4 regions of the Vibrio sp. D173a genome follow, and region 1 is predicted to be linked to each of the others. Evidence: predicted binding sites of a transcription regulator. Region 1 holds the regulator's gene; each other region holds the start of a gene.

Evidence for each region. The regulator CRP, encoded in region 1, controls carbon source genes, mostly activating them, when cyclic AMP is high. The targets are predictions, from matches to a motif close to TGTGANNNNNNTCACA.
Region 2: the regulator CRP is predicted to act here: its motif matches at 1,139-1,154, upstream of deoD (purine-nucleoside phosphorylase).
Region 3: the regulator CRP is predicted to act here: its motif matches at 1,094-1,109, upstream of cdd (cytidine deaminase).
Region 4: the regulator CRP is predicted to act here: its motif matches at 1,072-1,087, upstream of KIV40_RS01370 (CTP synthase).

What each region holds. Positions count from the first base shown of each region.
Region 1 covers NZ_JAHGAH010000070.1:16,883-19,089, forward strand. The annotation lists gene KIV40_RS08110 (phosphoribulokinase) at 1-307, shown strand, start outside; gene crp (cAMP-activated global transcriptional regulator CRP) at 547-1,179, shown strand; gene KIV40_RS08120 (DUF1338 domain-containing protein) at 1,377-2,168, opposite strand.
Region 2 covers NZ_JAHGAH010000108.1:13,476-15,682, forward strand. The annotation lists gene KIV40_RS12000 (DUF523 and DUF1722 domain-containing protein) at 1-876, opposite strand, end outside; gene deoD (purine-nucleoside phosphorylase) at 1,272-1,982, shown strand; gene KIV40_RS12010 (hypothetical protein) at 2,051-2,207, shown strand, end outside.
Region 3 covers NZ_JAHGAH010000180.1:2,078-4,284, reverse strand. The annotation lists gene KIV40_RS18040 (CidA/LrgA family protein) at 1-270, shown strand, start outside; gene KIV40_RS18035 (LrgB family protein) at 272-949, shown strand; gene cdd (cytidine deaminase) at 1,214-2,101, shown strand.
Region 4 covers NZ_JAHGAH010000007.1:70,247-72,453, forward strand. The annotation lists gene KIV40_RS01370 (CTP synthase) at 1-987, opposite strand, end outside; gene mazG (nucleoside triphosphate pyrophosphohydrolase) at 1,139-1,936, opposite strand; gene relA (GTP diphosphokinase) at 2,155-2,207, opposite strand, start outside.

The DNA of each region.
Region 1 (2,207 bases):
CGATTATCTGAACTACATTACCCCGCAATTTTCCCGCACACATATCAACTTCCAGCGTGTACCGACCGTTGATACTTCCAACCCACTTAACGCCAAAGGCATCCCTAGTTTGGATGAAAGCTTCGTGGTGATCCGCCTACGCGGTATCAAGAATGTCGACTTCCCGTATTTGCTGGCGATGATTGATGGCTCATTCATGTCTCGCCATAACACCATTGTGGTTCCAGGCGGTAAGATGAGCTTTGCAATGGAGCTCATAGTGAGGCCGATTCTGCAGCAACTCATCGAAACTGGGAAAATTGGCTAAAAACCTCGTAAATTGAGTGTTTACTTTTCATACCGTGATCATGTGCACAGTTTTGCTTACAAAATCTCAATCATGGCACGATTAAAATCAAGAAATCGTTTCCGAAAAAGGATACTATTTCTAACCGAAACACAAGAGAGCTTGCAGCATATAAAAAGTGCTCTTATCCTAGTAAGCCCATTCAGGCTTAGCTAAAATATGGATAGCGCAAGCGTACCCTGCAGAGGAAGTGAGATATTATGGTTCTAGGTAAACCTCAAACCGACCCAACATTAGAGTGGTTTCTTTCACACTGTCATATTCATAAGTACCCATCAAAGAGCACGCTAATTCACGCGGGCGAAAAAGCAGAGACTTTGTACTACATCGTTAAAGGTTCTGTTGCGGTTCTTATCAAAGACGAAGAAGGTAAGGAAATGATCCTTTCTTACCTAAACCAAGGCGACTTCATTGGTGAGCTTGGTCTATTCGAAGAAGACCAAGAGCGTACAGCTTGGGTTCGCGCTAAATCTCCTTGTGAAGTGGCAGAGATTTCTTTCAAGAAATTCCGTCAACTTATCCAAGTTAACCCAGACATCCTAATGCGCCTTTCTGCGCAAATGGCTCGTCGTCTACAAGTTACTAGCCAAAAAGTGGGTGACCTAGCGTTCCTAGACGTAACTGGTCGTATCGCTCAGACTCTTCTGAACCTTGCTAAACAGCCAGATGCGATGACGCACCCAGACGGCATGCAAATCAAGATCACTCGTCAAGAAATCGGTCAAATTGTTGGCTGTTCTCGTGAGACAGTAGGCCGTATCTTGAAGATGCTAGAAGAGCAGAACCTAATTTCTGCGCACGGTAAAACTATCGTTGTTTACGGGACTCGTTAATCTCGATTAACGTTTAAAAAATTTAAAAGCCACCAAATGCAAGTTTGGTGGCTTTTTCTTTTTTGGGAATCGGGAACCTGCATTCCGAGAGCGGACTTCGTCCTTCGGGATTAAGCCCTCTCAGATTCCGAGAGTGAGAACCTCCCGCAGCGAAGCGTTTCCGCATCTAGAGGGCGTAGCCCATTCTCGCCTCTTCTTTACCCGTTGGTGCTTTCGAAGATCTTATCTGCCGATGCAGCCACAAATCCTGGGTACAACTCACCGTTATCCATTGGGTAGCGCTTAGCAAACTCGTAGAAGCCTCCAGGAATCACCTCAACGCCTTCAGTAAAGGTCACTGGCACTTTGTCTGCCATGGTCGACGATTGCTCTAGTAGCACCTCTGGCGTGCCTTTTACTTCACCGCCATTCTCGTTGATGGTAAAGCCTGCTGTGCGCAGGTGGTCGTTCACTTGCTTCACTTCTTCATGCTGATTGAGTTGATTCACACTCACTGTGAAGTGGTTCGCTCCGTAACCATGCGCTGCAAGCCAAGAAGCGTATTCACTCTCTTTCGCCAAGGTTTGAAAGTCAGCATAGCTTAGGTCCCACAAGCGTCCGCCGTACAAGAAGTCACTGCCTGTCAGTTTAGAAGCATCAACCTGCTCCACCAGTTTACGAACGATGGCTTGTAGCTCTGGTGAGCACTCATCCACTTTCAATTCACTGATGAAGACTTTTGGTTGTTTCGGATCTGGGTGCTCAAAATGTTTTGCCACCAGCTTTTTGCTTTCAAATACGTAGTCACCACAGGCTTTGTAACCCACCGCCAAGAATGGCTTCGCTAACGTTTCAATGCCTAGGGGAGCGACATTAAACGTACGTAGCGCAATATGGTCATTAATCAGAGGCTCATCTTCTTGAAGAAGTTGATGGACTTTAGCAGCAGAAGGGCACAGACGTTGAATGTAGTCTTGCCATAGCGATTCAAATAACACATCGGGCGTCATAACGACTCCTTGTTATGAAATGTAGAGTTAGGGGTAAGA
Region 2 (2,207 bases), on a different contig from region 1:
GTACGCGTTGAGATAGTGCTTAATTAACGTTAGCGGCGCAAGCAGTGGTAATAACCCTGTGCGGTAGTCACTGATCACGGTCGCAAGTTCTGCTTTCTCGTCAGAAGTTAATGAGCGTTTAAAGTAGCCTTGTAAGTGCATCAACACATTGGTGTTATTTTTGCGGCTGGCACGGTTTTGTAGTGCTTGCATCAAGCCCAGACGGTATTGGCTGTAAAACTCATCGATTTCATAGTTCGCTACATCAGCCACCAATCGACCAAGAGAACGGTACGATTCTGGGTGGTGCGCCATCAGCGTCAGCTTGTAGCGCGAGTGAAACTCGACAATCTTACCGCGGGTTGGCTCTCCACCCATTGACTCATAAAAGTCATTCAAACAATAAATACGCGTAATGAAGTTCTCTTTTAATACCGGATCGTTCAGGCGACCGTCTTCTTCTACTGGTAACCACGGCATTTTTTCCATTAACGTTTTGGTGTACAAACCAACACCTTCTTTTGCCGCATTGTTTTTGCTGTACACCTTTACACGTTCCATACCGCAAGTCGGCGACTTAGCGCAAACGATGTAACCGCACAGTTGCTCACCTTGTAGTTCGTTCACTTTATTTTCGGAATAAGCGAGCATGTTTTCTGTGTGGTCGTTGTCAGGATTTTTTGTCTCGACCAATGCAATACGTTCTTCATTGCTGACTAGGCGGATAGTAGGACGCGGCACAGACATGCCTACACCAACTTCAGGGCAAACTGGCACAAAGCTGAAGTAGCCGTCTAATTCCTTCGTTACGAAGTTGCTGATTTTATGTCCCGAATCGAAACGTACTCGTTCTCCAAGTACACAAGAGCTGATACCGACTTTGATTGAAGATTCCATAACGAAGCATCCTATACAAAATGTTTTGTTGTACAACTTATAGCAAGTCAATTAACATTGTACAAGAAAATAAATTGTACAATTTAATCGTTTTACTCATTCATATAGGATTTAGATCAGACGATTTGAAGAAAAAATTTGAGGGCGATATAGGGATTTTGTGCACGCAATCGACAAACTGCTCAAAAGCAAATCGATTGCCTTTTTGCTTTCAACAGATTTGGTTATCAAAAGATTATTTAAACACTAGAACCGACCGTTTTGTGACTTAACTCTCAAGTCCCCTTACCCTGTCCCGATATTATGGCCTCAACGAAAACGAACAAGTTCAACAGAATTGGTAATAGCATCTATAATTGATGCGTTTTACCTGAACAAAACTTTGGAGAGCACTTATGGCAACCCCACACATTAACGCACAACCAGGTGATTTCGCTGAAACAGTTCTAATGCCAGGCGACCCGTTGCGCGCTAAATACATCGCAGAAACGTTCCTAGAAGATGTGACACAAGTTTGTGACGTTCGCAACATGTTCGGCTTTACTGGCACTTACAAAGGCAAAAAAGTTTCTGTAATGGGCCACGGTATGGGTATCCCATCAGCCTGTATCTACACACACGAGCTAATCGCTGAGTACGGCGTGAAAAACGTTATCCGTGTAGGTAGCTGTGGTGCAGTACGTGACGACGTGAAACTAATGGACGTTGTTATTGGCATGGGTGCATCTACAGACTCAAAAGTAAATCGTATCCGTTTCAACAACCACGACTTCGCGGCAATCGCTGACTACGGCCTTCTAGAAGAAGCGGTAAACCAAGCGCGTGCTCAAGAAGTTCCAGTAAAAGTTGGTAACGTATTCTCTGCAGACCTGTTCTATACACCAGAAGCAGACATCTTCGAGAAGATGGAAAAACTAGGCATCCTAGGTGTAGATATGGAAGCGGCTGGTATCTACGGTGTGGCTGCAGACCTAGGCGCGAAAGCACTAACTATCCTAACGGTCTCTGACCACATCATTCGTGGTGAAAAACTAAGCTCAGAAGAGCGTCAAAAGTCGTTCAACGACATGATGAAAGTTGCATTAGAAACAGCAATCAACATCTAAGAAACTTCTAAGTAGTAAATTGCAGCCGGAGCCTGACCGGCTGCACGAATTATCCCGAGGGGGCGATTGTGTCTAACGGCGAACTGCCAAGGGACGCAGATGGGTTACAACTCAACTTTTGTAAAACATTGGCGTGTGACAACTTTGGATTGAGTGATGCGAAGCGGTACGTTTTGCAGCATGCTAACCCTAAACGTCCGGCGATGGTATGCCGTGAATGTGGAG
Region 3 (2,207 bases), on a different contig from region 1:
TCTGTTCCTGGAAGTGTCATCGGTATGCTTGTACTGTTTTTCTCAATGACTCTTGGCTTGGTAAAAGTCGAATGGGTTAAGCCTGGCGCAACACTTTTCATTCGCTACATGATCTTACTGTTCGTCCCAATCAGCGTTGGTTTGATGCAGCACTTTGATATGTTGTTGGCGAACGCGCTGCCTATTATTGCAAGTGCAGTCGGAGGGTCGCTGATTGTATTGATCAGCTTGGCTTGGTTCTTGGATTACTTACTCAAGGAGAAACATTGATATGTGGTTACTTGTCACTATTGTGGTTTTCCTTGCCGCGCGTCAAATCGCAATTAAGGTCAACAATCCAATCGCTAACCCGCTTTTGATCAGCATAGCGGTACTGATCCCTTTGTTAATCTTTTTAAAAGTGCCGTTTGAAACCTACTACGCCGACAACGAGTACATTAGCTTCTTGCTTCAACCCGCTGTTGTTGCGCTAGCGTATCCGCTCTATGAGCAATTGCCACAAATAAAAGCCAATTGGCGCATTATCGCACTGGCTTGCTCTTTGGGCAGCGTGATGTCGATGCTAACGGCAACACTTATTGCTGTTGCGTTCAAAGCCGACATCAGCCTCATTGCGAGCTTAGTGGGCAAATCAGTAACAACGCCTATTGCGATGGAAATCTCTAGCCACTTAGGTGGTGAAGCCGCAGTTGCCGCTATTCTAGTGCTTATTGTTGGTTTATTCGGGGCGATTTTAGCTTACCCAATCTTTAACCTTATTGGCATTAAACACCCTATCGCTCGTGGCCTGACAATGGGTACGGTTTCGCATGCACTCGGCACAGCAACCTGTGCTGAGAAACAACCGGGCGATGCCGCTTTCTCATCTCTTGCTTTGGTGCTTTGTGGCATCATCACTTCTATTCTTGCGCCAAGCTTTTTTGCTCTAGCCGTTTGGTTATACCAATAAAAAGTGACTGACTTGCTCCCCTTAGTCTTAATCTAAAGTGAGCAAGCCAAAACCTCTTCCAGAAAATTCGCAATATGAATATCCATTGATATAGTTATTAGTGGGACAGAGATAACGTTAAATCGTCGTGAAATCGAATACATGTGTGAGCTCACTCTAATTATGTAACGTAAATCATCATTACACACATTAACGTGATCTAAAGCACAGAACATTTCCATCTTTCACATAGAATAACTGTCCATGCAATAACAAGGATTCAACATGAAAAGTCGCATTGAACAGGCGCTAGCAAGCGCTCCTGAAGCACTTTCAACACATCTTGCTCCCATCGTTTTAGCTGACGATTTTGATGCCACTATTTCTGAACAACAGTTTGGTGAACTGCTGAACGCGACCAACCTTTCAGACAAAGAGCTTCGTGTTGCTCTACTTCCTTTTGCCGCAGCGTTTTCTTACGCTCCAATCTCTGAATTCTATGTCGGTGCGATTGTTCGTGGCCTTTCCGGTCGTCTTTACTTTGGCGCGAATATGGAGTTTTTCGGTGTTCAGCTAGGTCAAACCGTTCATGCTGAGCAGTGCGCCATCAGCCATGCTTGGATGAAAGGCGAACATGGTGTGAAAGACATCACTATCAACTACAGCCCTTGCGGCCACTGCCGTCAGTTCATGAACGAGCTAAGCACAGCAAAGAAATTAAAGATCCAGTTACCAGAACGTGAAGAAAAGTCACTTCATCACTACCTTCCGGAAGCGTTTGGTCCGGCGGATCTAGGTATTGAGTCAGGTCTTATGGCTGAGGTGAAACACGAGTTTGTTTGTGATGAAGACGATGCTTTAATCCAAAAAGCCGTCAATGCGATGAACATTAGCCACGCGCCATACACAAACAACTTGAGTGGTATTGCGCTTGAGATGAACAGTGGCCTTGTATTCCAAGGCGCGTACGCAGAAAACGCTGCATTCAACCCTAGCCTTCCACCACTGCAGGTTGCATTAATTCAAATCCTGATGGCTGGTGAGAAGTTTGAAGACATCAAAGCTGCTGCGTTAGTTGAAAACTCACAAGGTAAGATCAGCCACCTAGCTGATACTCAATCGACGCTAGAAGCACTAAATCCTGATATTCCAGTGAGCTTTGTTAACGTTTAATTTATCCAGACAACAAGCGAGAAGCTCTACCCAGTGTAGGGCTTTTTTATTATCAAAAAACCTTACGCAAACGTTTGCATCATTTTTAAAATTCAGTATGATCCCC
Region 4 (2,207 bases), on a different contig from region 1:
GTCTACGTATCTAATTGTGACGTTTAGACGGTTTTTCAAGCCTGCGTGTTTAAGTGCTTCGTTTACTGACTTGTAAGCATCTGGTAGTTCGATGTATTTACCGACCATACCGATAGTTACTTCACCAGTTGGGTTCGCTTCTTCGTAGATAACCTGTTCCCATTCAGACAGGTCAGCTTCTGGTGCGTTGATACCAAAGCGAGCACAAACTAGGTCATCTAGACCTTGAGACTTAACAAGTTGAGGGATCTTGTAGATAGAATCTACGTCCTTCATTGAGATAACTGCTTTTTCTTGTACGTTACAGAAAAGAGCAATTTTCTTACGCTCGTTCGCTGGGATCATACGATCAGAGCGACAAACTAGAATATCTGGTTGGATACCGATAGAAAGCAGCTCTTTAACAGAGTGCTGAGTTGGCTTAGTTTTCACTTCACCTGCAGCTGCTAGGTAAGGAACTAGCGTTAGGTGCATGAACATTGCGCGTTCACGGCCTAGTTCTACAGCAAGCTGACGGATAGCTTCCATAAATGGTAGTGATTCGATATCACCTACCGTACCACCGACTTCAACGATAGCAACATCATGGCCTTCAGAACCTGCGATTACGCGGTCTTTGATAGCATTAGTGATGTGAGGGATAACCTGAATGGTTGCACCTAGGTAATCACCGCGACGTTCTTTACGTAGTACGTCTGCATAAACACGACCAGCAGTGAAGTTGTTACGCTTAGTCATCTTGGTGCGGATGAAACGCTCGTAGTGACCAAGGTCAAGGTCAGTCTCTGCGCCATCTTCCGTAACGAACACTTCACCGTGTTGAGTTGGGCTCATTGTGCCTGGATCAACGTTGATGTAAGGGTCAAGCTTCATCATAGTCACTTTAAGACCACGAGCTTCTAGAATAGCGGCAAGAGATGCTGCTGCAATACCTTTACCTAGAGAGGATACAACCCCGCCAGTAACAAAAATGTAATTTGTCGTCATGTTTAACCTGAAATTGGTTGAATGAGGGAAATGGAGTGCTTCTGGACGGGACGTAAATATACCAGAAGCTCCTAACCGCCACAACGTGAAATCTATCACACCGTAATTTTTTATTTTTTGCTTCAAATCAAATTCGAGTATTCATGCAATTTCAGCTTCGCTCTTCCCGTTTCACCTCATCCCACATGGAATCGAGTTCATCTAGAGTAAAGTCTGTGAGCTGCTTACCGTGCGCTGAAACTTTAGTTTCCACGCCTTTAAAGCGTTTCGAGAACTTTAAGTTGGCTTTTGCCAGTGCTACTTCTGGGTCTTTCCCTAAGTGACGCGACAGGTTCACGGTAGCAAATAAAAGATCGCCTAATTCAAGTTCGACTTTTTCCTCATCCGGCCTAATTTGAAGCGCTTCTTCCATTACCTCTTCAATTTCTTCCTGCACTTTGCCTACAACCGGGCCAAGCGAATCCCAATCGAAGCCAAATTTTGCGCACTTTTTCTGGATCTTTGTAGCACGCGAAAGCGCAGGTAGAGAGTTTGGTATTGAGTCTAGAATACTTTCTTCAGCTTTGCCTACTTGTGCTTTCTCTTTCGCTTTTTCCGCTTCCCAGTTTGCGTTAATCGCTTCTTCAGAATCGAACTCTACTTCTGAAAAAACATGAGGATGGCGACGCGTCAGCTTCTCGTTAACGGTTTCCACCACATCAGAAAACTCAAACAATCCCTGCTCTTTCGCCATTTGGCTGTAGAAAATCACTTGGAACAATAAGTCACCCAACTCTTCTTGCAAGTTAGGCCAATCACGGTTTTGAATCGCATCCACCACTTCGTAGGTTTCTTCGATAGTGTGCGGAACAATGGTGTCGAAGGTCTGCTTTAAATCCCAAGGGCAACCGCTTTCTGGGTCACGCAGCTTCGACATGATTTGTTCTAACTGTTCAATTGGATGACTCATTCTCTGTTCCTTTAAAACTTTCTATCTAAAGAAAAAGGTGAGTAGCCAAAACCACTCACCTTTGTTATATGTTGATCAATTCTCTAAATAATTGAAGCTGTAGCTAGGCGGCAAGCGAGCGGACTCCATCACATAGCCTGCCTATGTGATGAGCCTGGGCCGGCACTCCGGAGTGAGCGTAGGCAACAACGCTATCAGCTTCAAGTATGACGAGAATTTTAGCCTAAGCGCTTCACCGACATTACATCCTTAATCTGCTCAACACGTTTCG